Regions from separate parts of the Acetoanaerobium noterae genome, predicted to be linked through region 1. Evidence: predicted binding sites of a transcription regulator. Region 1 holds the regulator's gene; each other region holds the start of a gene.
The links. The regulator HrcA, encoded in region 1, represses chaperone genes, less so after heat shock. The targets are predictions, from matches to a motif close to TTAGCACTCNNNNNNNNNGAGTGCTAA.

Region 1 (10,556 bases):
ATGAGACAAATTGGGAATGTAGAGGTTCCTCAAAAGGCATTTATGTCAGTTCTTAAGCTAGATAAATAAATTCAATAATTATTTTTTAGTGGAAAGCGCTTCTGATAAAGGGAGCGTTTTTTTTCGTCTAATAATTTAGTGTTTATGAATTCTAGTAGATTCATAGTAAGGCATTGCTCTTTTTATAATATTGAAAAATAAAGACTATAGTGATATATTGTTTACAGATGACAAGACAGCAGGAAAGTCACTGGCATATTTTAAATATCAAATTTATAAAAGGAAGGCGAACCATGAAAGAAAACATACTTGAGCTAATAAAAAAACAGAAGCTTGAAGAGGATTGTGTAATTTTGGCGCATCATTATCAAATGCCTGAAATCAAGCAGGTAGCTGATTACATAGGAGATTCATATTATTTGAGTGCTTTGATAAGTAAGCTTAAAACACCTAAGATTTATTTCTGCGGAGTTAGATTTATGGCTGAAACAGCTAAAATATTATCGCCAGATAAAACAGTAATACTTGCTAATCCTGATGCTGGTTGTCCTATGGCCGATATGGTTTCACTTGATGACTTGATTGAGTTTAAGGAAAATAATCCCAACCATCTTATTGTTTCCTATGTAAATACAAGTGCTGATATAAAAGCTCAAAGCGATATTTGTGTTACATCTTCCGTAGCTCTTAATATAATGAACACTGTAAAGGATAAAGAAATTTTATTTTTGCCAGATAGAAATTTAGGGAGATATATCAAGGAGAAGACTAAAAATGAAAATGTTACTCTTTGGGAGGGCTTTTGTCCAATTCATGAAAGAGCAGAGCTAGAGGATATGAATGCTTTAAAATCTAAGCAGCCCGATGCTGTGGTGCTTATTCATCCAGAATGCAAATGGGAGCTGGTGGAGCAAGCAGATTTCGTAGGTTCCACAACTGAAATTATGGATTTTGTAAGTAAATCTGACAAATCAAAATTTATTATAGGCACGGAGCTAGGTGTGCTTGAGTCTTTACAGAAGCAGCATCCTGAAAAAGAATTTTTCTTGTTATACGATGAATTTGTATGTAAAAATATGAAAAAAACAACTGCTCAAGATTTACTTAATGCTATGCAAGGAAAAGGTGGAGAAGCAATAAAGCTAGATGAAGATGTTATGGTGAAAGCTTCTAAAAGTCTTTATGAAATGATTAAAAGGAGTTCGAAATGAAATACGATGTTTTGATTATTGGAGCTGGAATAGCAGGACTTTATACAGCTTTGTCACTTCCTTCAAACCTAAAAGTGCTAGTCCTATCAAAGGATGAGATAAATAATTGTAACACTTATAGAGCGCAAGGTGGTATAGCTTGCGTTTGGGATGAAGATGATGATTTTGAAATCCATATGGAAGATAGTCTTAAGGCTGGAAATGGAAAAAATAATAAAAAAATGCTAGAAATTATGGTTAGTGAAGGACCGGAAAATATCCAGAACTTAATTGATTATGGTGTGGATTTTGATAAAAACGAAAGAGGGTATGATCTGACGTTAGAAGGAGGACATACAAAAAGAAGGATACTGCACTATAAGGACACTACTGGAAAAAGAGTTATTGAAGTGTTGGCTCAAAATGCTTTTAAGAAAAATAATATAGAAATTAATGAAAGAACTATGGCAGTGGATATTGCCAAATCCAGGAATGGCTTTTTAACCACTGTTTTAGATGAAAATGAGGAGCCTATGTACATAGAATCAGATTTTACTGTGATTGCCTCTGGAGGCATAGGAAGGCTCTATAAATATACTACGAATGCATCTATCGCTAGTGGAGATGGAATAACTCTAGCTAGTAAAGCCGGAGCAAAGCTAAAGCATATGGATTTGATTCAATTTCATCCTACAGGACTATATGAAAACAGCGGGGATAGATTTCTTATTTCTGAATCGGTTAGAGGAGAAGGGGGAATCTTAAGAAATAACAAAAAAGAAGCCTTTATGCATTTATATCATGAAATGGCTGATCTAGCTCCTAGAGATGTAGTATCAAAATCAATGCTTAAGGAAATGAAAAATTCTAATTCAAACTATTTATATTTAGATGTAACAGCAAAGCCTAAAGAGTACCTAGAAAATAGATTTCCACATATATATAAAAGCTGTAAAAACAGAAAGCTAAGCATGGAAAAGGATTTTATTCCAGTAAGTCCCTGCCAGCATTACTTTATGGGAGGGATTGAAGTAGATGAATTTGGAAGTACAACTGTAGATAACCTGTATGCGACTGGAGAATGTGCTTGTACTGAAGTTCATGGCAATAATAGATTAGCAAGTAATTCGTTATTAGAAGCCTTAGTATTTTCAAAAAGAGTGGCTAAATCTATTGAAGGCAAGTACAGCAGATTAGAAAATACAGACATAAAATCTAATATTAAAGTAGAGGCTAGGATTCATGATAATTATGGTTTACAAGGCTTAAGCTATAATGAAAAAAAACATTTAGAATTAAGTGAAATAGAAAGCTTAAAAAATAAAGTTCGAGAGATAATGCAAAATAGCTTTTTTGTAAATTTTAATATTGATTATGCGGAAAAAAATATTGAAGCTATTAATGAGCTTAAGTTTGAATTAAATTTATATAAAAATAATAATAAAAATTTCTATGAGCTTGTATCATTAGCAGAAGTATCCAATATTATTTTAAAGGAGAAATTAAAAAATGCTAGAGTTTCAAATTGATCAACTGGTTAAAATGTGGCTAGAGGAAGATATTAATAATATTGACCTTGCTAGTAGTGTGATTTTTGATGAGGAGCATAAAAGTAAGGGTAAGTTTATGGCTAAGGAAGATGGAGTAATTTGCGGGTGGGATATAGTAAGAAGAGTTTTTGAGCTTCTTAAGTATGAAGGTGAGCTGAAGGTTTTAAAATCAGATGGGGCAAGCGTTCTAAAGGGTGAATGCATAGCTGAGCTTTATGGCCGGACAAAATCTCTTTTGATGGGCGAAAGAGTTGCTCTTAATATCTTGTCTCATCTTAGTGGGATTTCAACTAAAACAAATAAGGCAGTAAGCGTGCTTTCTAGAGGAAATACAAAGCTTTTAGATACGAGAAAAACAACGCCAGGGCTTAGAATACTCGAAAAATATGCTGTTAGGACTGGTGGTGGAGTAAACCACAGATACAATCTTTCGCAAGCTGTAATGATTAAGGATAATCATATAAAGGCATCTGGAGGCATAACAAATGCCTATGATAAAGTAAAATCTAAGTCAGGACCAATGACAGCTATAGAAATAGAGGTTAAAAATATTGAAGAGCTAAAAGAAGCTATTATGCTTAAGCCAAACTTAATACTACTTGATAATATGAATGATAATCAGCTTAGAGAGTGCGTAAACTTATGCAATGGTTTAGTGCCGCTTGAAGCTTCAGGAAATATGACCTTAGAGCGCCTAGACGAAATTAAAGACATAGGCCTTGATTATATATCGATGGGGGAGCTGACTCATTCAGTCAAAGCGCTTGATATATCGATGAAATTAATATAGAAAAATTATAAGTCCAGTTTAAGCTAAAATGTACAAATTAATTCTTACATTTTAGCTTAAACTGGACTTTTTTTAATTAAACTTTCTAATTTACTACTTTTTATGTAAAATAATAACACTAGATTCATAAGCTTCATTTTAAACTTAATTACTTTCTTCTTTTCAAATTTAGACTTTTTTGGTACAATTAAATGTAATATCTATATATTCTAAAAAAACGATATAAGAGGTGAGCTATGAACAAAAATATTAAGATTTTGGTAATAGTCCTTGTAATAGGAGCGTTGGCAGCTATTTATTTCAATAAAAATCTCTCAGATTCAAGTGGAAATACTCAAACAGATAAATCTGAGATAAATGCTACACAAACTGAGGAAAGCTATGAAACGACAACAAATGAATACTATGATTTAGCAATAGAAAATGGTTACCCTACATTTTTAGAATTTACAACTTCAACTTGCCCAGCCTGTAAGTATATGGAGCCTACAATAGAAGAAGCCAAGATAAAATTTAAAGGGAAAGCAAACGTAGTTGTTGTAAATTTAGATCTTCAGGAAAATGCTCATTTGGCGATGGCGTATAATGTAAGAGTAGTTCCTACCTTAGTGTTTTTAGATAATGATGCAGTAATTAAATCGAGAACTGAAGGTGTAACTACACTTGATGATATAGAAAAAATGCTTAAAGAAGCAGGTATGCAGTAATGGATGCTGTACTTCAAATGTTTTCTGCATTTATGCTAGAGCATATCTATATGGCTGTTCCGATAGCTTTTTTAGCGGGTGTCATATCAGCTTTTAGTCCGTGTGTACTCACAACAATTCCTTTGGTTATAGGATATATGGGTAATAGTAAAATATCGGATAGAAAAAAAGGGCTATTATATTCTCTGGTATTTACTTTAGGTTTAAGTATCACATTTATTGCATTAGGATTTTTGACAGCTTATGTAGGAATGATTTTTTCTGGATATGGGAAGCTTATATATCTAGTGCTAGCCTTTATTATGATAGGAAGTAGTTTGAATATACTTGGGATTATAAATTTCAAAAAACAGGAAAATGCTTGTAGTATAGAAGAAAAGCCTGTGAGAAAAGGCTTGTTTGGCATATTTACCTTAGGTTTATTTGGTGGATTTGCAGCTTCGCCTTGTGCTACTCCTGTACTTGCAGCTATTCTTTCTTTTGTAGCAAGCAGAGGAAATCCAGTGCTAGGAGTTTTTATGCTGATGGCTTACAGCATAGGAAATAGTATACTTGTGATTCTTGCTGGAGTTTCGGTATCTACTTTAAATAGCCTTGTTACACAGCCCAAATATATAAAGCTTGCGAACAATTTAAAAAATATTTTGGCTGTTTTTATATTATTTGCTGGATTATATGTGTTTTACCTAGCAGTATAGTTAATTAAGTATATGACTATAGATAAATAGCAGTCAATAATTTCATTTTTATACTATAAGATGTATTGTATTAAACAAAAAGGAAGTTGCTCTCAGTTACTACAAAAGCACTTCCTTTTTTGTTTAATATAAAAATTTTAGTTTAAGATAATAATGTTAAAAAAGCATAATTACTAAGCTCAAAGCCTTTTAATGTAAGACTTACTTTGGAAGCATCATAAATTAAAAGACCTTCATTTAAGAGTTTATCTAATTTGGGCTTGTAACTTGCTAAAAAATTTATGCTAAATCTTGAATTTATATCTTCAAAATTAATGCCTTCCTTCATTCGGAGCCTTAAAAATATCCATTCTTCAAAGGCCATAGTATCATCAATGAGCTCTGTGCTTTCTATTGGCAAACTATTTTTTGATAGTAAATCGATGTATTCTTCTATGCTACTGGTATTAGAATATCTGCTGTTATCGAAAAAAGAATGTGAAGAAACTCCAAAACCCAAATAAGGCTTGACTTTCCAGTAAGTTATATTGTGGCTACACTTTCTGCCCGCAAGAGCAAAATTGGATATTTCATAATGCTCATAGCCAGCTGATGTAAGCATATTTACGGCTAACTCATACATGTTTATATCCTCATCCTCGGTTGGAAAGGTTATCTTGTTTTCCTTATGAAGCTTATATAGCGCAGTACCTTCTTCTAATATAAGAGAGTAGCAGGATATATGATCTGGCTTTAAAGCTAATACTTTTTGAATGGAGGTTTTAAAGGATTCAATAGTTTGATTTGCAATGGCATACATCAAATCTATGTTAATATTACTAATTCCGTGGGCTTTGAGAATATCTATAGATTCTTCAAGATCTTTGAAGCTATGAATTCGGTTTAGTACCTTAAGCTCTATTTCATTTGCTGACTGAAGTCCAAGGCTAACTCTATTGATACCATATTGCTTCATGGCGATAGCTTTTTTTGAAGTAATAGTTTTAGGATTTGCTTCTATAGTATATTCTATATTATTTGAATTGCAATTTAGCTGTAGTATTTCATCTATGCTTTTAATCAGAAGTTCAAATAAATTGTCGCTTAAGCTAGTGGGTGTGCCACCGCCTATGAATATAGTTGAGATTTGATTTTTATCAATTGTAGATTTATACAATAGTAGCTCTTTTAATAAAGCATTTATATAGGGCTCATGAAAAGCAGTGGAATTTGCGAAGGAAACAAAATCACAATAAGAGCATTTGCTAAGACAAAATGGAATATGAAAATATAGACTTAATTTTTCTTTTTCTGGATAATTCATAATTTATTACTCCTCTTTGGTAAAGCTTATTTTAACTTGATATATTATACTCTACAGTATCCAAATAAAAAATAAAATAAATATTAGAAAAATAAATATTAAGATGTTGACAACTCAAAACAGAATAGTTATTATATATTTAGAGTTAGCACTCGAACATAATGAGTGCTAACAAATAAACCAATAATTATTTAATATAGATGTATTTGTTTGATAAAACGAGGTGACAGTATGGCGTCAAACTTAGAGTTGAGCGATAGAAAGCTTAGAATATTACAGTTTATAATTCAAGAATATATAGAGACGGCTGAACCCGTAGGCTCTAGGACTATTTCAAAAAATAAAACATTAGGCGTAAGTGCTGCTACTATAAGAAATGAAATGGCAGACCTTGAAGAAATGGGATTATTATTACAGCCTCATACTTCAGCTGGAAGAATTCCTTCCCATGATGCTTATAGACTGTATGTAGACAAGTTAATGGGTGTTATTGGACTTAATAAAAAAGAAAAGGATGAAATCGAAGGAGCACTTGTTGGGAATATAGAGCAGATACAAGAACTACTTGAGGATTCCTTAGCTCTGCTGACCCAGATAACAAACTATACATCTGTAGCTATCTCACAAAAAGTAGAAAAATCTAAAAAGATAAAGCAATTAAATTTAGTTCATATCGATTCTATGACTGCTGTTTTAATAATGGTTATGGAAGATGGGACTGTGAGAAATAGCAAGTTTAAATTAAGTGTTCCAGTTTCTGAAGAGAAGCTTGAGCTCATATCAAGGACATTAAATGACAATATAAGAGGCAAAATAATTGAAGACTTTGATATGAATTTTATTAATTATATTAAGCATCAAATCAAGGAGTACAATAAGATTTTTGACGATATGTTTACGGTTATGAAATCGAACATGGATAAAAATCTTTCTTTTAATGTACTACTAAATGGAGCTACTAATATTTTTAATTTCCCTGAATTTAGTGATATAGGCAAAGCAAAATCTTTTTTAAATCTTTTAGAGCAGAAAAACGAAGTAGCTAGCCTGCTAGAAGAAAAGGGAATACGAAAAGGCAATGTAAATATAATAATAGGCGATGACTCGATTGATGATGTACTGGGAAGCTGCTCGATTATCACAACAGAGTATGAATACAAAGGAAAAACAATCGGGAAGCTTGGAATAATCGGACCAAAGAGGATGGATTATGACAGAGCTTATTCTGTCATGAATTATATTACTAAACGCCTTAATAAACTTATGAACAATACTTAAATATAGATAGAGGTTATAAGAAAGGAGGATTTGAATTGTCACTTAATGACGAAGTCTTAAAAGAAGATAAAGACACCATAGAGGAAGGACAAGAAAATACAAATACAATGCAAAAGGAGCAGGAAATGACTCAGGATGATATCAGAGAGGTTGATGAACAAGAAGACTTGATAAATGAAGAAGAATCGGCTGAAACAGCTCAAATAGAAAAACTTCAGCAAGAAATTGAAGAAATGAAAGCACTTGCCCAAAGAACTCAGGCAGATTTTATGAACTACAAAAAAAGAGTTGAAAAAGAAAAAAGTGAGCTAACAGTATTTGCAAATGAAAAAATAGTAACTGAGATGCTTACAATTGTAGATAATTTCGAGCGTGCTTTACAAAGTGAAAAAGAAAATTCAGAAACAGCTTTTTTTAAAGGTGTAGAATTAATACTAAAGCAGCTTATGGATACTCTTTATAAATTTGGTTTAGAAGAGATTGATGCTTTGAACCAAGATTTTGATCCTAATTTCCATCATGCAGTAATCCAGGAAGAAGCAGATGAACCTGACAAGGTAATCGATGTGCTTCAAAAAGGATATAAGCTAAAGGATAAGGTAATAAGACCATCAATGGTAAAGGTTAGTAAATAGAAGCTATAAAAATACTTTGTTAAATCAGTAATAGCGATAAAAATTTACGAAATATATTGAGGAGGAAATAATAATGGCAAAAACAATAGGTATAGATTTAGGAACAACAAACTCATGTGTATCAGTTATGGAAGGTGGAGAACCAGTTGTAATTCCAAATGCTGAGGGAATGCGTACGACTCCATCTGTGGTTGCTTTTTCAAAGGATGGAGAAAGAATAGTTGGAGAGCCAGCTAAAAGACAAGCTGTTACAAATCCAGATAGAACTATTGCATCTATCAAAAGAGAAATGGGAAGAGACCATAAGGTTACAATAGATGGAAAAGACTACTCTCCACAAGAGATTTCAGCGATTATTCTTCAAAAATTAAAATCAGATGCTGAGGCATATCTAGGAGATACTGTAACTGAAGCAGTAATTACTGTTCCAGCATACTTTACAGATGCACAAAGACAAGCTACTAAGGATGCCGGAAAAATAGCAGGACTTAATGTCAAAAGAATTATTAACGAGCCTACAGCTGCTTCACTAGCTTATGGACTTGATAAAACTGACCATGAAGAAAAAATACTAGTATTTGACCTTGGTGGAGGAACATTTGACGTATCTATTCTAGAAATCGGAGATGGAACCTTTGAAGTTTTATCGACTAGCGGAAACAATCAACTAGGTGGAGACGATTTTGATGAAGTTTTAGTAAACTATATAGCAGATGAATTTAAAAAGACTGAAGGTGTTGATTTAAGACAAGATAAAATGAGCCATCAAAGACTTAAGGATGCTGCAGAAAAAGCTAAAAAAGAGCTTTCATCTACTTTAAACACAAATGTAAATCTTCCGTTTATCACAGCAACTGCAGAAGGACCTAAGCACCTTAATATGGACATCACTAGAGCTAAATTTGAAGAGCTTACAGCATTCTTAGTAGAAAAAACTATGGAGCCAACTAGAAAAGCTCTTGCTGACTCAGGCTTATCTATATCAGAAATTGATAAAGTAATCTTAGTTGGAGGATCGACTAGAATTCCAGCTGTTCAAGAAGCAATTAAGAAATTTACTGGAAAAGAGCCTCATAAAGGAATTAATCCTGACGAGTGTGTGGCAATAGGCGCGGCTATTCAAGCTGGAGTACTTGCTGGAGATGTTAAAGATGTTTTATTACTTGATGTAACACCTTTATCACTAGGGATAGAGACTTTAGGTGGAGTATTTACTAAAATAATTGAAAGAAATACAACTATTCCTACAAAAAAATCTCAAGTATTTTCTACAGCAGCAGACAATCAAACTGCAGTAGATATACACGTTCTTCAAGGAGAGCGTTCTATGGCAGCAGATAATGTTACTTTAGGTAGATTCCAGCTTATGGATATACCAGCGGCTCCAAGAGGAATTCCTCAAATTGAAGTTACTTTTGATATAGATTCAAATGGTATAGTTCATGTTGGAGCGAAAGATTTAGGAACAGGCAAAGAGCAAAAAATTACTATTACTTCAAGTACTAATCTTTCAGATGAAGAAATAAACAAAAAAGTTAAAGAAGCAGAAATGCATGCTGAAGAAGATAAAAAGAAAAAAGAAAAAATGGAAGCACTTAACCAAGCAGAATCTACAATCTATCAAACTGAAAAAACTATAAAAGATATGGGAGACAAAGTTTCTGCAGCGGAAAAAGAAGCAGTAGAAGCTGCGATTGCTGGATTAAAAGAAGTGAAAGACAAAGCTGATGCGACAGGTGAACAAATCAGAGCAGAAATTGATAAAGTAATGCAAGCAATCCATCCAATTTCACAAAAAATGTATGAGCAGGCTCAGGCAGAGGCTCAGGCTCAGCAAGGAGCAGAGCAACAATCTCAGGCTGGGGACGATGTAGTTGATGCTGATTATGAAGTGGTTGACGAAGACAAATAAAAAGATTAGACTAAATAGCAGACAAAAGAAATTATAGCTTGCAATATTGCAAGCTATAATTTTGTAGCTTAAATATAAAATAGTCGAAACTATAACTATAAATCAGTGATTAATAGGCGGTGAAAGTGTGGAAAAGCGTGATTATTATGAGGTGCTTGGTATCTCAAAAGATGCTTCAGAACAAGAAATAAAAAAAGCATATAGAAAAATGGCAATGAAATATCACCCTGATAAGAACCAAGGGGATAAAGATTCAGAAGAGCATTTTAAAGAAGTAAATGAGGCATACGAAGTTCTTTCAGACCCTCAAAAAAGAAGAACTTATGACCAATTTGGTCATGCTGGCTTCTCAGGTGGAGGCTTTGGACAGGGAGGCTTCTCAGGTGGACAAGGCTTTGGTGGCTTTGAAGATATTTTTGGAGATATTTTTGGAGACATGTTTGGTGGAGGCTTTGGTGGTGCAGGAAGAAGCTCTAGAAAGACAGGACCAAGA
Region 2 (10,556 bases), on a different contig from region 1:
TAAAGTTAGCTGCTTCAATTATATTAAAGCAAAGTGCAGCACCAGAGCCTTCGCCTAGTCTCATGTCCATCTGAAGCATAGGTGAGAGCTCAAGTAAATCAAAAGCTTTTTTTGAGGCAGGCTCAGCAGAAAAATGTGATGGAATCATATAAAGCTTTGATAATGGGTTTAGCTTGATTGCAAGTATAGCTGAAGCATAAGAAATAACTCCATCTAGCACTACAGGAATATTTCTGCTAGCACATGCTAGGATAGCGCCTGTCATGGCACCTATTTCAAAGCCACCTACCTTAGCAAGCACATCTACAGGGTCATTTTTATCAGGAGCATTAAGCTCGATAGATTTTTTAATTACATTTGCTTTATGTATTACACCTTCGCTGTTGAGTCCAGCGCCTATACCAGTTACTTCTATAGGCTCATAGTCTCCGTAAACTGATATGATAGCGCTAGTAGGCGTAGTATTTGCTATACCCATTTCACCTACTCCTATTACTCTGTAGCCGGCATCTATTAGTTTGTTAGTTTCTTCTATGCCTATTTCAATAGAAAAAATCGCTTCTTCATAGCTCATTGCAGGTCCTTTTGCCATATTAGAAGTGCCTTTTCTTATTTTTCTGTTGATTACTCCTGGAAGAAGCTCGTCGCAGTTTACACCTACGTCTACACCATAGACATCAGCATTTGCAAATCTAGCTAGAGCACCTACTCCAGTTATTTTTCTCACATAATTTGGAATCTGAATTTTTGTTATTTCCTGAGCGTTTGGAGCTACTCCTTCCTCATATACTCCGTGGTCGCCAGCAAAAGCTATGATAGCTTTTTTAGTAGTGTCGTAAAAATCCTGCCCATATATTCCTGCAAGCTGAATTGATATTTCCTCTAGCTTTCCTAGACTGCCCTTAGGCTTTATGAGTAAATCTTGTCTTTCCTGTGCTTTTTTCATCATTTCTTCGTTCAAATTTGTTATACTAGCGATAGTACTCTTAAAAAGTTCCATTAATTTACTCCCCTTATCCCGTATATTTAACGCAAATGATTTGCATCTTTATATTTATTATACTACCGTTAGTCAAGCCTGAAAATGGGTAAAAAGATAATCAGCGAGGTGAGAAAATGAAACTATATCAAGAAAATAATAAAGTAATAATCGATAAAATCAAAGATTTTGAACCAAAGCATATATTTGAGTGTGGGCAGTGCTTCAGATGGGATAAAGAGGAAGATGGCTCCTACACAGGAGTAGCAAATGGAAAAATACTCAATGTAAAGCTAGAAGGCGATACTTTGATACTAGATAACACAAATCTAGATGATTATCATAAAATCTGGCATAACTACTTTGACATGGATAGGGATTATTCCGCTATTAAAGCAGAGCTTGCTAAAATGGATGAACATCTTTACAATGCAACTATATTTGGTCAAGGAATGAGGATTTTGAATCAGGATACCTTTGAAATTGTTATTTCCTTTATAATCTCAGCTAGAAATGCCATTCCTATGATAAAAAGAAGCGTGGCGTTTTTATCGAAAGCTCTAGGAGAGGAAATCGGAGAATATAGAGGAAAGAAGTATTATGCTTTTCCGACTCCAAAAGCTCTTTCATCTTGTGATGAGCAGGTACTCATTGATTCGAAGGTGGCTTTTAGAAAAGGCTATATAAGAGACGCAAGCTATATCCAGCATTCACTTCAAATGGATATGTATAAGCTAAGGAATCTACCTACAGATATGGCGAGAAAAGAGCTAATGACAATTCCTGGAGTTGGGCCAAAGGTTTCAGATTGTATTTTGCTGTTTGGACTTTCAAAATACGATGTATTTCCTGTAGATGTGTGGGTACAAAGAGTAATGCATGAGTTTTATATTGAAAAAGAAATGAAGGACCTAAAGAAAATTAGAGAGTTTGGAATAGATATGTTTAAAGACAAATCTGGAATAGCTCAACAATATTTATTTTACTATGCTAGAGAAAAGGGGATAGGGAGGAAGTAAAAATGACATTTACGATATTTTTTGCCATTTTAGCTATCTTTGTATCTCTGCTCATATTCTTTGAAAATCGTGACCCTGCTAAGACTATAAGCTGGCTGCTGGTCATGATTTTTTTGCCTGGTATAGGCTTTGTGCTCTACTTGTTATTTGGTGAAAATTTAAGATCCTCTAAGGTCAAGAAAACCAAGGTAGCAGTTGCAAAATTTTTAAACAGTCAAGACATAAAGGGCATGATAAGTCTGCAAATATTAAGTGCAACACAAAAGCAAGCTTTAAAAGACAATGTCATGTTTCACGATTTAGAATCAGAGGGTAAAAAGAAGGTAATGCAGCTGATACTAAACTCAGAAAGATCTCCTTTTACTTTAAATAACAAAGTAGATATATATACAGATGGGCTTGATAAATTCGAGCAGATGTTAAAAGATATCGAAAATGCAAGAAGCTATATTCATTTGGAATACTTTATAGTGAAAAACTCTGAAATAGGAAAAAAACTCAAGGATGCGCTTATAAAAAAAGCGAAGCAGGGAGTGAAGGTTAGATTTATATATGATGAAATAGGGAGCTTCAGGCTCATATTTCATCCTGATTTTGCGAGAGAGATGAAATCGGCAGGAATCGAATTTCGCCCATTTATTCATATTCATTTCCCTTATATTCATAGGAAATTTAACTACAGGAATCATAGAAAAATCTGCGTAATAGATGGAGAAATAGGCTATATAGGAGGCCTCAATATAGGAGATGAGTATGTCCACGAAAATAAGAAATTTGGATTTTGGAGAGACACCCACCTTCGCATAGAGGGAGAGTCTGTATATATGCTCCAAACGATATTTTTAGTAGATTACTATATTGGCAGTGGACAAAAGCTAAATCAGCAGGAATTATTTCCTTCTATGGCATATAAAGGAGATTCTCTCATTCAAATAGTATCTTCAGGTCCCGATAATCAGTATGAAAGTATCTACAATGCTTATTTTTCATCTATAGCCCATGCTAAAAATACAATATATATAGAAACACCGTACTTCATACCTGACGACGCTCTGCTTACAGCACTTAGGACAGCAGTACTTTCTAGTGTAGATGTAAGGATAATATTTCCTTCATTTCCAGACCACAATGTAGTCTACTATGCATCCTTGTCGTATTTAGAAGAGCTTTTGGAGCTAGGATGCAAAGTATATCTCTATGAAAAAGGCTTTATTCACTCTAAGATGATTTTAGTTGATGAGGAAATAGCTTCTGTAGGTACTGCAAATATGGATATAAGAAGCTTTATGATTAACTTTGAGGTCAATGCTTTCATATATGATGAGCCTACAATTTCAAGGCTATATGAGATATTTGAAGCTGACATAAAGGACTCTAAAGAGCTTCTTTATTCTGATTTTAAAGCTCGTCCTATAGTTCAAAAAATCGCAGAATCAGCTGCTAGACTATTTTCGCCTATATTGTAAAAAGTAACACTTTGAAAACGCTTATAATACAATTAAAAATTTATTGGATATAATTAAGGAAATTATGATTTTTAGTAATTATTGCTTATTCATAATTTCCTTAATTTATTATAAAAAAATCAAAAAAAGGACTTGAAAAAAATTCAAATATTATATAACATATACTATGTAGTAGCACTCGATATAAAAGAGTGCTAACATTTAAACTAAAATTAAGCGCAAAGCTAGTCTTTGCAATAAAGCATCCCTTTATAGGGAGTATTAAATAATATTATTTAGGAGGGAATGTTTATTATGAAAATCAGACCATTAGCAGACAGAGTGGTAATTAAGATGGTAGAAGCAGAAGAAAAAACTAAAAGCGGTATCGTACTTCCAGGAAGTGCAAAGGAGCAGCCACAAATGGCTGAGGTAGTAGAAGTAGGACCTGGTGGAGTAGTTGACGGCAAAGAAATCAAGATGGAGCTAAAGGTAGGAGATAAAGTACTTTTCTCTAAATACGCAGGAACTGAAGTTAAATTAGATGGACAAGAGTTCACTATATTAAGACAAAGCGATATTTTAGCTGTAGTAGAATAAGAAATTTCACAAAGAAAACAATCATAAGAGATTAATCATAAAAAAGTAACTTGATTATAAATTAGGAGGAGTAATATAAGATGGCTAAAGAAATTAGATTTTCAGAAGAAGCTAGAAAAGCTCTAGAAATTGGTGTTAATAAGCTTGCAGATACAGTAAAAGTAACTATTGGACCTAAAGGAAGAAACGTAATTTTAGATAAAAAATTCGGTTCACCACTTATTACTAACGACGGTGTAACTATAGCAAAAGAAATCGAATTAGAAGATCCATATGAAAATATGGGAGCTCAGCTAGTTAAAGAGGTTGCCACTAAAACTAACGACGTAGCAGGTGATGGTACTACAACAGCAACACTTTTAGCTCAAGCAATAATCAGAGAAGGTCTTAAAAACGTAGCTGCTGGTTCAAACCCTATTCTGCTTAGAAAGGGTATCCAAAAAGCTGTAGATACAGCAGTAGCAACACTAAAAGCAAATTCTAGAACAATTGAAAATAAAGAGTCTATAGCTCAAGTTGCAGCTATTTCTGCTGGAGATGAAGAAATCGGTAAATTAATTGCTGAAGCTATGGAAAAGGTAGGAAATGACGGAGTTATAACTGTAGAAGAGTCAAAATCTATGGGAACTACTCTTGAAGTGGTTGAAGGTATGCAGTTTGATAGAGGATATGTATCTGCTTACATGGTAACAGATGTAGAAAAAATGGAAGCTACACTTAGCGAGCCTTACATCCTAATCACTGACAAGAAAATTTCTAATATCCAAGAAATCCTTCCAATATTAGAGCAAATAGTACAACAAGGAAGAAGACTTCTTATCATTGCTGAAGATGTTGAAGGAGAGGCTTTATCTACATTAGTTGTAAACAAATTAAGAGGAACATTTGAAGTTGTTGCTGTTAAAGCTCCAGGCTTTGGTGACAGAAGAAAAGCTATGCTAGAAGATATTGCTATCCTTACAGGTGGAAGAGTGATTTCTGAAGAAATCGGCTTAGACCTTAAAGAAGCTACATTAGATATGCTAGGAAAAGCATCTACAGTTAAAATCTCAAAAGAGAACACAACTATAGTAAACGGAGCTGGAGAAGAAAAGGCTATCAAAGATAGAATAGCTCAAATCAAGAGACAAATCGAAGAAACTACTTCTGAGTTTGATAAAGAAAAGCTTCAAGAAAGACTTGCTAAGCTTTCTGGTGGAGTAGCAGTTATCGAAGTAGGAGCAGCTACTGAAACAGAGCTAAAAGAGAGAAAACTAAGAATGGAAGATGCTCTAAATGCTACAAGAGCAGCAGTTGAAGAAGGTATAGTACCTGGAGGAGGAACAGCTCTAGTTGCAGTTATGGACGAAGTAGAAGCTCTAATTAAAGATGAGCAGACAGCTGAGACTAAAACTGGTATCCAAATAGTTCTAAAAGCTCTTCAAGAGCCACTTAAGCAAATCGCTATAAACGCAGGACTTGAGGGTGCTGTAATTGTTGAAAACGTAAGAAAATCAGATAAAGACCATGGATTTGATGCTCTAAACGAGCAATATGTAAACATGATTGATGCTGGTATTATTGACCCTACTAAGGTAACTAGATCAGCTCTTCAAAATGCAGCATCAGTTGCAGCTACACTTCTTACTACAGAAGCAGCAGTAGTTGAAATCAAGAGTGATGAGCCAGCTATGCCAATGGGCGGCGGAATGCCAGGAATGATGTAGTAAGCTATTTATAAAAAAATAGCCTTGGTATTAAAACTTATAACAATATAGATAATCATAAAAATAAAGGTGTGGAATTTCCGCACCTTTATTTTTTATATAGTATAAAATTTATATTGAATAAATTACGAACTGTAAACTACAAACTATAAAACAGATTAATACTATAGAAGTGAATTAAAATTTTATAAATCTAATTTTTTTGATTCTGGGTTTCCTCGCATTTATAAACAGAGATTTGTTCATTTAATTGCTCGCTCATTTGATAGATATCATCAAGGCTAGAGGTGATTTCCTCTATATTTGCAGATTCCTCTTGAGCAGTTTGATTTAGCTGATCTACAGTAGTTGCATTTTCATGAGATAGCTTGTTTAAATCCTGACTTATTTGGAAAACTGTTTTTTGATTTTCAGAAATTATATCGATTCTGCTTTTTAAATTATATATACTTGAAATTACGTTCTCGATAGAGTGCTCAGTTGATAAATAGTGAGCTAAAGTACTTTCAACTGCAGCATTAGATGAAGAAATCATAGAGCGATTATCACTTGTGATTTCATTTGCAGTTTTAATTTCATTAGTGACCTTGTTTAGGATGACCTGAATGGCGTCAACTGATTGAGCAGATTCTTCAGCTAGCTTTCTTATTTCCTCTGCTACAACAGCAAACCCTCTACCCTGCTCTCCAGCTCTAGCAGCTTCTATGGAAGCATTTAGTGCAAGCAGATTCGTTTGATTTGCTATACTACTTATGGTCTCTACTATGCTAAGAATAGCACCGGATTCCTCATACAAATCCTTCATGGAATCGTTTAAAGTCTCAAAGCCTGTGCTTGTTCTAGCAAACTGCTCCTTCATACCAACAAGAGCGTCGTGAGAAATTTTAGTGTTATCTGATACCAATTTACCGTCCTGCATGGATTTGTCAGCAAGCTCACACATATCCTCTAGGTTTTTATTAAGCTTTGTATTAAGTTCAGTGAGATGGTCCATCTGCTCTATTTGAACCTGAATATTTTCGTGAGTTTCTTCCATTGAAGCTGTAGACTCCTCAATCATTGCTGAGATATTATGGGTAGACTCTGTCACAGACTTAAAGTTGTCTTGAATATTTTTTCCAAGGTAATATATTTGCTTTATTAAATTATAGTTGTTGGTTTGAAGCTGGCTTAAAGAAGTCTTAAGAAGAGAAAATTCTCCACGATAGTTACCCTCTATCTTGTGACAGATTTCATAGTTAGCAAGTAATTCGCAATCAGAGGCTAAGGTTTCTATTGGCTTTAGTGATTTTTTGATATATGAGTATAGAATAAATCCAATCACTGCTAAAATTATAGCCAAAAGTCCGGTTGTAAGCATGAGGAGCTCGGATTTTTTTTCAAAAAGCTCAGTAACATCAAAATCAATTCCACAGTATGCATAAATTTCACCGCTAGTATTTTTTAGAGGAAAGTAATTAGTATATAAAAGGCTTCCTTCGTACTCTTCTACTTCTCCAAACTGGGCATCTTGACTCTTCTTAACTTCATCATAGATGGGCTTGTATTCGTCCTCAACTTCCTCAAATAGTGAAGCCATATCTGATTCAACTATAGTACCGTCAATCAAGTATTCCCAGGTTCCGTTATTTTCTATTACTATATAAAGAAATTTTGCTGTTGTTGCACTAGAAAGTGCGACTAGAGATTTTCTAATATCTTTGTATAGACGAGAATCCTCAGTTTTTCCCATAATCATCTCTTGGACAGTATTTTCGTCAACTAAATTGTTTACAGCACTCCATGTGTTATTAGCTATTAGATTCATTTGATTATTTGTGATGGTGTTTAAAGTGTAAAAGTTAATTGATAGAAGTAGAGCGGCTGTCAAGATAAAGCAAATGAGCGCAATACTTACAAGTCTGGTGCTTATTTTTTCAGTGAATTTGATTTTTTCCATATAGCCTCCTTGTAAATAAATGACATATTAATGCTGAATACAGCTGATGAATAAATGATGATTAAGTAAAATGATATACAATGATTCTGTCAAGGATTAGTCATAGTGAAGAAAATGGATGGACTGAGTACACTTTATTGATACATCAGAAAAGTCAATTGGTTCTGATTGACTATAAAGTTATGTAATGTTACCATAAAAAAGCTTCAATCACAAGATTGTAAATTAAGTTTAACTTTGTATTTGCAATAGATTGAGTAAGTAAGCAGTTTTTGATGTCAGATATGATATAATTACTTATAACGAAGATATATTAAATATAACTAAAATAATTTCTGAAAAAAATAAATATAATACAAAGGAAAATATAATTTATTCCAAAATATGAATAGTATCCAGATAAATAATAAATAATTATTAATAAATAATTGATATAAACTAATTATGGAGAGTGAGAAAATTTTATGGATAAAAAACTGTTAATAGACATGCTTAGTAAAGTAAAATCTAATGAAATGAACATAGATGAAGCGGCAGAAAAGCTGAGCAGTATTTCATATGAGGATATAGGGTATGCAAAGGTGGATCATCACAGAAGCCTTAGAAATGGTTATCCTGAAGTTATATACTGTGAAGGCAAGACAAAGGAGCAAATAGCAGGAATCATGGAAAAGCTTCTAGAAAAAAATAGCAATATCCTAGGGACTAGACTAAATGAAGAGAGCTATGAATATCTTAAGGAAAGGTTTAAGGATTTAGAATATCACAGTATGTCTAGGGTTATGACTCTAAAGGTCAAGGAAATAGAAATTAAAGGCAAGGGCGAGATTGCGGTAGTAACAGCGGGTACTTCGGATATGTATGTAGCAGAAGAGGCAGCTATAACTGCGGAGTTTTTAGGCAATAAAGTGATTCGCATCTATGATGCTGGGGTTGCTGGAATTCACAGACTACTATCAAAGCAAGATGAGCTTAGAAGATGCAGAGTAGTAATTGCAGTTGCTGGTATGGAAGGGGCACTTCCAAGCGTTCTTGGAGGCCTAGTTGAGGTGCCTGTTATAGCAGTTCCTACCTCAGTGGGATACGGTGCAAATTTTGGAGGCCTTTCAGCTTTACTTACCATGCTCAATTCCTGCGCATCAGGGATTAGCGTAGTAAATATAGACAATGGGTTTGGAGCGGGATATCTAGCGAGCACGATAAATAGACTATAAATAAAAAGTAGTAGCAGATCTATAATGAAAAACACTTAAAAAAATAAGTATAATGTAGAAGTATATATAAAGCAATTGCAATAGGAGGATTATACATGAATTTATATTTGGATATAGTAGGAGGCATATCAGGTGATATGATGCTTTCCTCGCTTCTTGGACTAGGAGTAAATTACGATAGGTTTATAGAAGTGATGAGCACTCTTTCGATTAGCGATGAATTTGAAATAAGCTTAAGTCAAGCTTCAAAAGGAGCAATAGGGGGAAATAAGGTTGATGTAATTTTAAAAGAGGATTCTTCTTTTGTGCATAGAAATCTTAGCGATATTATTAATATCATAGATAATTCCGAAATATCTTCTAGAGCAAAATATATGTCTAGAAAAATATTTACAGTGTTGGCAGAGGCAGAGGCGAAGGTTCATCTTGCTAAGATAGAAGATGTACATTTTCACGAGGTAGGAGCTGTTGACTCTATAGTGGATATCATAGGAACTGCTGTTTTAATAGATATGCTTGATATTGAGACTATATATTGCAGTGAGATACCACTTGGAACTGGATTTACTTGGTCCCAGCATGGAAAGATACCTCTTCCAGCACCAGCGACTCTCAATCTACTAGAAAATATGAAGGTTAGATTAACAAATCTTCAGGCTGAAACAGTGACACCTACAGGAGCTGCAATATTAAAGGGGTTAAATGCTAAACAAGCCTCAAATCTCAGCATGAAAATCAAGAAAACCTCTATAGGATGCGGGACGAAGAATTTTGATATACCAAATATCCTAAGAGCTATTTTATTTCAGCCAAACTATTATTATATAAGAGAAAAATTGGCTGTATTATCTTGTAATCTAGATGATATGACTGGAGAGCTTATGGGTAACGCTATGGAAGAGCTTTTTGACGCGGGGGCTCTAGATGTTTGGTTTTCTCCTATAATGATGAAGAAAAGCAGACCAGCCTACAAGCTTGAGGTGCTTACAACCATGCATCAAAAAGAAGCTATATCAAAGGTTATTTTTGAGCAGACCACAACTCTTGGAATAAGAGAGCAGATAATCGATAGAAAATCACTAAAAAGAAAAATGAGATATCATAAGACTGAATTAGGGAGCATCAGAATTAAAGAAGCTTATCTAGGAGACAAAAAAATAAATCAAAAACCGGAGTTTGAAGACCTCAAAGCTTTGGCAAAAAAGAAGGGCGTAACAGTTAGAAGCCTTAATATAAAATAGCAAAGTTCATTATAGAATCCAATATATTATCTATAGAAAAAGTCAAAGTTTCTTCTAAAGCAATTTTTACAAAATTTCCATATATTTGTGTTATAATCATGAGATAGGTGATAAGAAAGCTATAATTTGAACCTAGTAATTGATAAAGGGGGTCTTTAAGTGCTAGTAATATACAGCGATAAAATCGTACAAAATGATGCAGTTATAAGTGGATATATTCATATAGCAGATGGCAAGATCCAGAAAATAGATGAGAAATCATCCTTAAAAGACTATATAGATATGACAGGAAAATATATCCTGCCAGGTCTTATCAATATAAAAAGTGAGCATATATCTAGAGAAAATCAAATTAAATTAAATAGTAGATTTCCTTTTGCAAAGATCTTCAGAGAAGTTGAAATAAAATACGC
Region 3 (10,556 bases), on a different contig from region 1:
CTTATCCGTCATTACATTTCCCATCTTAAATTCTTCTTGCCCTACAAATTGATGACATGGGTAGATGTCTCCCTCAGGTGTGATTGCAAGATATTCATTACCTGCTCCACAGCCCGTCATTCTCTTTATAACACAAGGTCCTTGAGATAAATCAACCATAAAGTGGAAAAATCTAAAAGGCTCATTATTAACTCTCATTTTTGAATATTCTACAGCTAGCTTTTCATATTCATCTAAAATTTTAGGCAGATCCTCTTCTCTAAGTGCGTAAGGATTAGATTCATCTCCTACTACTGGTTCTACTGATGTCAAATCAAAGCCTAAGTCCTTAAAGTGAAGAACATCTTTGCTAAAATCCATATTATCTCTAGTAAAAGTACCTCTTACATAATAGTACTTGTCTTTTCGTTTTTCAATCAGCTTCTGAAACTTCGGAACGATAATATCATAGCTACCTTTGTCATTTAAAGTAGGTCTCATATCGTCATTGATAGACTTTCTTCCATCCAAGCTCAGTACCACATTGTGCATATGCTCGTTTACATAGTCTATAATCTCATCATCTAATAGCACTCCATTTGTAGTGATTGTGAATCTAAAATTCTTCACTTTTTCTTTTGCTAGTTCATTGCCATACTCAACTATCTGCTTTACTACTTCAAAATTCATAAGTGGCTCTCCACCAAAGAAATCCACCTCTAGATTTTTTCTGCTTCCAGAGTTATCAACTAAATACTCTAAAGCTTTTTTGCCTACTTCAAAGCTCATAATGGATTTAGCTCCACCAAAGTCTCCCTGAGATGCAAAACAGTATTTGCATTTCAAGTTACAGTCATGAGCTATATGAAGACACATAGCTTTTACCACAGGCTCTCTATTTTTAAATGCATCTATATCAAGATAGTTATCAGGCGAATATAAAAGCCCTTCTTCAACTAAACTTTTTATTTCATCAAAGGTTTCTTTAATCTCATCTAGCGTATATTTTGGAAGCTTTTTCGCAATTTTTTCTGCATCATTAAGTTCATAATAATCCAGCACGTCAAAAGTAATTTCATCTACAACGTGTACAGCTCCTCCATTTACATCCACTACTATATTTAAGTCATTCATCGAAAACTTATGTATCAATTTAATTCCTCCTAGAATTTCACATGAGAAAAGGGAATAAAGCCCGATTGCTTTGATTCCCCCTCACAAAACTTACACTTACTATCTGCCTTCTCTTTCGCACTCTTGGTTAGCTACCGTACATGAAGTTTTACATGCAGATTGGCATGAAGTTTGGCACTCGCCACATCCGCCTTTAGCTGCGCTCTTCTTAAGTGTATCTTTTGAAAGCGTCTTTATATGCTTTTTCATGGCTCTACCTCCATAGATTGTTATGTATTAGCCTAAATATTATAACATATATTATTATATTTCGCTAAATTTTTTCATCAGTTTAACTTTTCATGCTCAAGTTCGAAATTTTCATACTATATCCCTATCAAATAAGTTGAGGTATAATAATATTAAAACAGTACTTACGGGAGGGTAAAATATGCAATTTATAGTAACTGGATATGATGGAAATGATGATAAAGCACTAGAACGCAGAATGAATGCTAGAGAAGCCCATCTTAACATGGTAGATGAAATGATAGAAAAGGGTCATGATTTATATGCTGCTGCACTTCTAGATGAAAGCGGAAATATGAAAGGCTCAATGATGGTTGTAGAATTTGCTTCAAGAGAGCAGTTAGATGCTTGGCTAAAAGTAGAGCCTTACATAATAAATAACGTGTGGCAAAGAGTAGAAATAGTCGAATGCAAGGTTGCGGCTGCATTTGTTAAATAAATTTTCAGCTTTTCTTTTTTTATTCTAAAATCTAGTGAAGACTTATCTCAAGTCTTCACTAGTGCACTTCTATATTAAAGAATGACCGTCATTTTTGTGAACATATCAACATTAGAATCCTTACTCTTTGAGTTTTCAACAAGCTTATCCCGTTGAGTTTCATTCTTAAAATATGATGTATTGATTTTCAACGAATAAAAACACACTGATAATTTATATCAGTGTGTTTTTATTCGTTACTCAATCATAATACGTTTTGAAGTATCTTCGTGTTGTTTTTTAGGTACTTGAATAGTCAATACACCTTCTTCTAATTTTGCTTTAATGCCTTCATCATCTGCATCTGCTAACAAAATACTTCGTGACATTTGAGCATATTTTCTCTCACGATGGATATATTTTTTGCTTTTGTTCTCTGAAACTTCTTCTTTTTTTACAGAAATATTGAGTCTTCCATCATTTAATGTGATTTCTACATCTTCTTTCTTTACACCTGGAAGTTCAGCTTCAATTGTATATTCTGTATCGTTGTCTTGAATGTCAATTTTAAATTTGTCTCCAGCTAAACTTCTTTGGATTGGCCAACTGCCTGTAAAAAAGTCATCAAGCATGTTGGAAAAATCATCAAAACCAATGTTCATCAAATCATTTTGTTTTCTGTTGAATGGAATTAATCCTGCCATGATAATCACTCCTTTACATTATTAAAATTTTTTAATTGTTAGCACTATCTAACGTCGAGTGCTAACTTCAATTATTTTATACACCATTTCTTTTTCCTTGTCAATATTTTTTCTCTACTTTTTTTAATTTTTTTTTAAATAGGTACATTAATTTGGCCTTTCAAGAATGAAGTTTCATTACCCAAATTATAATAAACCACATCGCAATCTTCGTTCATACAGAACTTATATTCATCTCCTACTACATCCTTGCGATACTTATACTCTGTAAATACTAGCAAATCCTCACTCTGAAATCTTTTGAATAAAGGTTGTATAATTCTCAACCTTTATTTCATAACTGGTTGTCTGTTCATACTTTTTTTCATTTCGCCACACATCTCGTCAATCTTCCTCTACCCACTTTTTTATCAAATCTTTGGCTTGCATCTCATTGATCAGATTTACCGCATGTGTCGTTCCCACCCCAAGTGCTTCTTCAACATCATTACGAGTAATTTCCTTTTGCTTTTCAAACAACTTGGAGTGTAGGCTTCATTTAATTCAACGCTTTCGCTTTCACACAAACTCATAATACCACCCTTTATGTCAGTTTCTTTCACTTCTGCCACTATCTTGCCACTGTCCTATTAGAAAACAAGTGGTGTTAGTATAATATTTATGGATATTGTATGAGAAATTATTTTTTCCTTAATTTTTTATTTGATTTATAGTAATTATACAAAAAGAGCTTGAAATTTCAGTAATATACTGATTTCCAAACTCTTTTATCCCAACTATTTAATTGTAAAATATCATTTTCCTAAATACTGTTACAATATATCGTTCTTCATATTCAGCATGTTTATAAATCAAGCTCAGATATTTTTTTCATAGTATTTAAGTTAGTAGCTACTACTTTGCTATTTGATAGAGTGTAAATAGTATCTCCTATATAAATTATTCTTTGGATATTGTCCTCGTAAGAATACATATATGGATTGTACTCTTCAATATGAGTTATGCTTCCTTTTAAATCTATTCCTTTATCAGCAGAAACATTATAGATATAAGCTCCTTGGAATACCTGCTCTCCATACTGAGGAAATCCCCACTGATCTTGTTTTTGATCTGGCTTAACTTTTGCTACAGATATAGGGAATCCCATTAAGCCTCTTGATTTATCGTACATTAGGGCTTTATGGTTGTGAAGAAGCTCAGATTCTGTACCTCTGTCTCCTATTTTTTCTATATCTTTTTCTACTGGATTATTTACATCTGTTACATCAAATAAAGATATTTTCATTCCTAGCTGATAAGGATTGCCTTTGATTTCAACTGTGTCCTTTCCAAATCCTATAATGTGATTTTCATCGTATGGATGAAGATAATCGCTGTAGCCAGGTATTTTAAGATAGCCTAGCATTTTAGGATTCTTAGGGTCTTTTAAATCCATAACAAAGAATGGATCTACATTTCTAAAAGTAACCATATATGCTCTATCTCCCATAAATCTTGCAGAGTATATTCTCTCACCTGGAGCTATATTATCTATACTTCCAGCTTTGTTCATATTCTTATCAAACACTGCTATAGAAGAGCCTTTATTTTCCATACTAAAATCACTGGTGTATGCTATTCTGAAGTAATCGTTATGCTCGTCCATTGAAAATTGGTTTAGCACATACCCTTGAATTTTATTTTGAGCGCTGTAAGTTATTAATGTGTTGTTAATAGCAAATTTCTTGATTGTAGTTTGAGTTTCTCTTGGAATTGGAGGCCATATCATTGGTCTACTAACATCTGGAGCTATTTTAGGCTCTACCATAGGCATGATATAATATGGGCTTTCTTGGTATGTCAGATACAAGCTATTTTTAGACATATAGATATTATCTGCATTTCCCATAAAAGAAGCTATCTTGCTCGGCTCATTTTTCTTTATATCTGCACTGGAAATCACAATAATTGATTGTGAAGGATAGCCAGGATAAATCATTATTTTGGATGGCTGTACTTCTTTATACTCACTTGATACAGCTGAATCCTTTACCTTTGGAACAAGATTTCCTTCACCATAATCATACACATAATGACTGCTTATGATATGCAGATTATCTCCATTTTTTCTTGAAGATACATAGTAGCCTTCTTGCTCTAAAACTCTTTTTACTACTGGCTTTGATTTATCTGTTACATCGTAAATAACTGCTTTTGTAAAGCTTCCTTTTGCATTATAGGCATTTCCAACTACCATCAGCAAGTTTTCATCTATATAGATATCAGATGGATAAAGTGCTGACTCAAGATATCCTATCGTAGCCATTTTTTTCATATTGTTTTTATCAGCTTTGATAATTACAACTTGATTGTCCTTAAGATAATAGATATATTCTCCGTCAGTTTTAACTATATCAGCTTCATCTACTCCTTCGACTTGGACATTAGTAGAAGAATAGGAATCACCTTCACCTGCTCCATTTCCCATATCCATAGACATGACTGATTCTTCTTTTGCTGCTGGCATCATGTCATACATTACCATGTTTTGTCTTTGACTCATTTCTGAAAGTCTCTTAAGATTGCTCGCGTCACCTACAACAGTTTCTCCTTCGTAAGCTGATGCTTTATACTGCTTATATTTAGAATCTAGACTCACCTTTATATCCTTCATGTCGTAAAGAGGAATCACTATAGCTTCTTTGTCACTTTTCAAGTTGATTAATACTGGAATTTCATTGCCTTTTTCATCTAAAAATCTTATGTCTTTATAAACTGTATCCTTATTGAGTTTATCGTTAAATTGCATCAAAAGTGGTTTATCGAGATTTATACGGTCTTGTGCGAAATTCGGTACAGGATTAACCGAAGTCAGCATAAATGTCATAGCTGCGGCTAAAGCAAGACTCACTAGCTTTTTCACTTTTCTTCCCCCTTTTTCACCATTTCTATTAGGAAAATTTTTATTTAAGAAATAAATATAGTATCTTTTTATCTCTTATTTATATTTATATCACTATTTTCCAAAAATATCTCTAGTTGTTACCACACTGTAAACATTATAGCAAAACTGTAATCAAACTGATATTTAAGAGTAAGAATCCTATCCATAGAACCATACAAATTTCCAATGTGTCTAAAAAAATCTTGCTCTATTTACACTAAAAATGCACTTGAAATCAAGCAGCTGTTATATTGGTCCGAAAAGACAATATAAATACTGTTGATTCAAGTGCATTTAATTTTGTATGAACCGTATAAATCCACATAATTAGATATTATTAGGTTCTAAATTTTATGTTCCAAATTTTTTTAAATTTCTCAATTAAGAAACTATCTATGCTTTCCTAAGAAAAACAACGTTATAGCTCCTGGTCCTGTATGAGAACCTATAATAGGTCCAATAGGATGAATTATTACCTCTTTAACTTTATAGGCTTCTTTTATAAGAGATTCTAGATATCTAGCATCCTCTATGCAATCACCATGCCCAATAAAAATCGTCTGTTCCTCCAAATTTTCGGAAAGCTCAGCTAAGTAGTTAAATAAAACTTTAAGAGCTTTTTTTCTTCCTCTTACTTTATCAAGGGGAATCAGTTTTCCTTCATCATTTACATGAAGAATCGGTTTAATGTCTAGAGCCGTTCCAATAAAAGCTGTCATGGCAGTCATTCTTCCGCCTCTTTTTAGATGGTTTAAGTCATCCACTGTAAAGTAGTGACAAACCTTTAAATGGTTATCATCCACCCATTTTGACAAATCTTCAATATTCATTCCTTCTGATTTTTTTTGAGCTGCCAGCTTAACTAAAAGAGTTTCTCCTAGTGTTGCCGCTTTAGAATCAATTGTGATAATTTTAAAATCTGGATATTTTTCATTTAATTCTTTTGCAGCTAGTACCGATGACTGGTAGGTACTGCTAAGAGCAGATGAAAATGAAATATATAATACTTCCTTATCCGATTTTATTATTTCTTCAAAAAAATCTAAGTATACAGCCACATTAATTTGGGTTGTAAGTGACGTTTGTCCAGCTCTTTGCTTGTCATAGAATGTTTTTATGTCTAATTCTCTATAATCAGGATAATGATTATAATTTTTTTCTCCTAGAGAAAATGACATTGGAACAACTTTAACATTAAGCTCATTGGCCATTTCATTAGGAATATCTGATGTTGCATCAGTAACTATTATATAATCTCTCATGTTTGCACCCAACTTCAATTATCTATTTTTTATATGCTATCTTTCCATCTATGATAGTATACTCGACATTGGCTTGTAAATCAAATGGATGCTTATCCCAAATTACTAAATCTGCATCTTTGCCTACTTCTATGCTTCCAACCCTGTCATTTATACCTAGAATCTCAGCAGGATTAATTGTTATTGCTTTTAATGCTTCCATCTCATCAAGACCAGCCTTGTATGCCAGAGCACTGCACATAGGAAGATGCTCTAGAGGAATTACTGGACTATCCGTCATTATTGCAATCTTTACCCCAGCTTCAACTAATGTTTTTGGTGTATCAAAGCTTTTATTGTGAAGCTCAAACTTTGATTTGTTTCCAAAAGTAGGCCCCACAATAGCTGGATAGCCTTCTTTAGCAAGGTCATCTGCAATTAAATGTCCTTCTGTACAATGCTCTAAGGTTAATTTTACGTTGAATTCTTTAGCTATCCTAATCGATGTAAAAATATCGTCTGCTCTATGAGCATGTGCTTTTAGAGGTATTTCGCCTTTAATTACAGGTATCATAGCCTCAAGCTTCATATCATATCCAGGCATCTTTGATGAGTCTTCTTTTGCCGCTTCTTTCTTCTGATTATATTCATCCGCCATGGCTAAAGTTTCTCTTAGCTTTGCAGCAGTTCCCATTCTAGTAGTAGGCATAGCCTTTTTCTCAGCATATACTCTCTTTGGATTTTCTCCAAAAGCGCACTTCATAGCTAGATTTTCAACCATAACCATATCGTCTACTCTCTTTCCATGAAGCTTAAGTACAGTAAAGGTTCCTCCTATTACGTTTGCACTTCCTGGACCTGTAGCAGCTGTTGTCACTCCACCCTTGATAGCATTTTCAAAAGCTTCATCCATAGGATTAATAGCATCTATTGCTCTAAGCTGTGGAGTAATTGGGTCGGTCATTTCATTGCCGTCATCACCTTCAAAGCCTATGCCTTCTTCCCACATTCCTATATGGCAGTGAGCATCTATGAAGCCTGGAAATACCATTTTGCCTGAAGCATCTATTATCTCGCAGGACTCACAAGAAGAAATATCTGCTTTGATTTCTTTAATCTTTCCATTTTCAATTAAGATGTCTCCCTTTTCAATTACATCTAAATTCATTGTATATATCTTTGCATTTTTAATTAATAGCAACTCTGTCTCCCCCTTAAAACTCTCTATAGTCTAATGATGCGGATTAATTTCTCTTGTGTATTCCTTCAGCCAGATTTTTTCCTCTTCTGTAAGGAAAGGAGAAATCTTCTCATACACCATTTTGTGATAGTTGTTTAGATATTCTCTTTCTTCTCTATTCATAAGCTTAACATCTATTGCATCTAAATCTATAGGAACAAATGTAATCGCTTCCATATACATAAACTGACCTTGAATATTTTGAGTTCCTTTTCTTATCACTAGCTCATTTTCAATTCTAATACCATGAGACCCATCTATATAGATACCAGGCTCATTTGTAATAACCATACCTTCCTCTAAAACATTAGAGTCGTCTATATGTGGTGCTACATACCATCTAAAGCCACAAGGTCCCTCATGAATACTTAGCAGATATCCTATTCCATGACCAGTTCCACACTTATAATCTAAGTCCAGATCCCAAATAGGCTGTCTAGCTAAAATATCTAAGTTGTAGCCTCTGCATCCGTATAAAAACTTTGCTCTAGATAAATTAATCATACCTCTTACTACAGCTGTAAAATGAGTCTTAATCTCAGAGGATACTTCTCCAAGAGCCATAGTTCTAGTAATATCTGTAGAGCCTTCGTAGTAGTTTCCACCTGTATCAATCAAGAACAAATGGCCATCCACTAATCTTACATTACTTTCCTCTGTTGCTGAGTAGTGCATCATGGCTGCATGGTCTTTGAATGCACATATTGGTGCAAAGCTCTGCCATAGATACCCATCTTGCTGTTTTCTAAATTCTTCTAGCTTATCTGAAGCGCTAAGCTCTGTTATTTCTTCATTCTTGTAATTGTTTTTTATCCAGTACATTAATTTTGTAAGCGCAACCCCGTCTTTGATTTGAGCATTTCTCATATTATCAAGCTCTGTTTTATTTTTCATAGCTTTAAATAAAACAGTTGGATTGGTTGCTTCTGCTTTAGTTGAAACTGGAGAAAGATTTTTATATAAAGCGTAGTTCATTCCATTTGGATCTAATAATATCGTATCTGAATCCTTAAATTCCTTTACTGCCTCGTAAATCTCATTGTATGGTCTTAATTCTATTTTATCATGAGCTAATATAGATTTAATTTCGTCGCTTAACTTGCTTTCATCAATAAATAATTTTGAATCCTCTAGACCAATTATTGCGTAGCTCAGAATAAAAGGTGAATACTTTACGTCATTTCCTCTTATGTTAAATAACCACGCTATATCATCTAGGCTAGTAAGTATATGGTAATTTGAAGAAGTCGCATTCATGTATTCTCTTACTCTTTTAAGCTTTGAAGTAGTACTCTCCCCTGAATACTTTTCTTCTAAATAAAATACTTTTTCTTTAGAAATCTCTGGTCTATTTTCCCAAATTAAATCCACTAAATCTTCATCATACTTGATACTAACTTTTTTTCCAGCTAGCTTTTGCTCAAAATTGCTGCCTTCCTTCATAGCAATAAGTCTTCCATCAAAGCCCAAAACACCTGATTCAGGCATCTTATCTATTAGGAATTTTTCTATGCTTGGCACTCCAGGATTTCCTATTCTATATAGCTCAATCCCAGTATCTTTTAATTGATTTTCTGCTTGAAGAAAATATCTTCCGTCAGTCCAAAGTCCAGCCTCATCCATCATGACAATAGCTGTTCCAGCAGAACCAGTAAACCCTGTCATATATTCACGAGCTTTGAAATATTCTCCAACATACTCACTTTGGTGATTGTCAGCAGAAGGAATAATATATGCATCTATTCCTCTTTCTTTCATTAATTCTCTTAGCTTTTGAATTCTCATTTTAATTTCTTGACACATGTTATCTAGCCTCCTCTTTAAATATTACTATATCATTTTTTTGTAAGATTCAAATAAATTTATATAATTTTTTTTATTTATTTCAAAAAATATTTACATAAACTTTGCTCTTATGAGCTAAGCGAAATAAGAATATTCGTCCAAAGTATCATACCAACAAGAGCAAAGGGGTAAGCAGCTCCGTAGCCTAGAGTCACATCTTCAGATTCAAAGGCTTCTACTGCGCAGGCTAATCCTGGTGTACTTGTCATTCCTCCACAAATACCCCCAACTAAGTAAACAGGTTCTATTTTCAAAATGTAATAGCCCATAATATGCCCTGCTATTACACTTATGCTAGCTATAGCCAAGCCTATGATCAATAAAACCACCCCTGAATCCATGACTGCGTTAATAGCTGTATATCCATAATCCAGACCAACAATAGCCAAAAATCCATTTAAAGAGATATCCCTAATAACATCTAGAGCTGTATTCTCAAATTGAAGTGATTTGAAATAGCTTCCTAAAAAAAGCGCACTAATTAGCACCCCTCCAGTTATACCTAAAGAAAAAACCATAAAGCTTGAAATTTTAATTTTAAAATTTCCAATTACAAGTCCAGTTACTACTACAAATAAAAATTTCCAAATGTGAAAAGGATATTTTATAGTAGAATCTATTGGCTTTGATTTACTTTTTAAAGCACTGGAATTTCGTTTTCCAATCCAAGATGAATAAAACATCACAACTAGTATTCCAGGTACATAGGCAATTGAATATCCTAGCCCTATAGATGCATCTGCAAGCTTGCTTTGGCTTATCTCAAGAGCTGTTGCAAGACCTG

Region 2: the regulator HrcA is predicted to act here: its motif matches at 3,636-3,662, upstream of groES (co-chaperone GroES).
Region 3: the regulator HrcA is predicted to act here: its motif matches at 2,562-2,588, upstream of B5X47_RS06920 (Hsp20/alpha crystallin family protein).

What each region holds. Positions count from the first base shown of each region.
Region 1 is NZ_FUYN01000001.1:340,593-351,148, reverse strand. It holds gene lepA (translation elongation factor 4) at 1-69, shown strand, start outside; gene nadA (quinolinate synthase NadA) at 294-1,211, shown strand; gene B5X47_RS01740 (L-aspartate oxidase) at 1,208-2,719, shown strand; gene nadC (carboxylating nicotinate-nucleotide diphosphorylase) at 2,700-3,530, shown strand; gene B5X47_RS01730 (thioredoxin family protein) at 3,767-4,237, shown strand; gene B5X47_RS01725 (cytochrome c biogenesis CcdA family protein) at 4,237-4,935, shown strand; gene hemW (radical SAM family heme chaperone HemW) at 5,078-6,238, opposite strand; gene hrcA (heat-inducible transcriptional repressor HrcA) at 6,470-7,516, shown strand; gene grpE (nucleotide exchange factor GrpE) at 7,552-8,151, shown strand; gene dnaK (molecular chaperone DnaK) at 8,225-10,063, shown strand; gene dnaJ (molecular chaperone DnaJ) at 10,191-10,556, shown strand, end outside.
Region 2 is NZ_FUYN01000002.1:336,429-346,984, forward strand. It holds gene cobT (nicotinate-nucleotide--dimethylbenzimidazole phosphoribosyltransferase) at 1-1,000, opposite strand, end outside; gene B5X47_RS05205 (DNA-3-methyladenine glycosylase family protein) at 1,117-1,998, shown strand; gene cls (cardiolipin synthase) at 2,001-3,464, shown strand; gene groES (co-chaperone GroES) at 3,759-4,043, shown strand; gene groL (chaperonin GroEL) at 4,124-5,749, shown strand; gene B5X47_RS05225 (methyl-accepting chemotaxis protein) at 5,943-7,688, opposite strand; gene larB (nickel pincer cofactor biosynthesis protein LarB) at 8,153-8,902, shown strand; gene larC (nickel pincer cofactor biosynthesis protein LarC) at 8,998-10,143, shown strand; gene B5X47_RS05240 (alpha-D-ribose 1-methylphosphonate 5-triphosphate diphosphatase) at 10,303-10,556, shown strand, end outside.
Region 3 is NZ_FUYN01000003.1:140,842-151,397, forward strand. It holds gene scfB (thioether cross-link-forming SCIFF peptide maturase) at 1-1,137, opposite strand, end outside; gene scfA (six-cysteine ranthipeptide SCIFF) at 1,213-1,362, opposite strand; gene B5X47_RS06915 (YciI family protein) at 1,544-1,840, shown strand; gene B5X47_RS06920 (Hsp20/alpha crystallin family protein) at 2,077-2,523, opposite strand; gene B5X47_RS14130 (hypothetical protein) at 2,658-2,849, opposite strand; gene B5X47_RS14040 (hypothetical protein) at 2,908-3,042, opposite strand; gene B5X47_RS06925 (beta-propeller domain-containing protein) at 3,368-5,425, opposite strand; gene B5X47_RS06930 (DegV family protein) at 5,836-6,708, opposite strand; gene B5X47_RS06935 (amidohydrolase) at 6,731-7,888, opposite strand; gene B5X47_RS06940 (aminopeptidase P family protein) at 7,919-9,730, opposite strand; gene B5X47_RS06945 (aspartate-alanine antiporter-like transporter) at 9,841-10,556, opposite strand, start outside.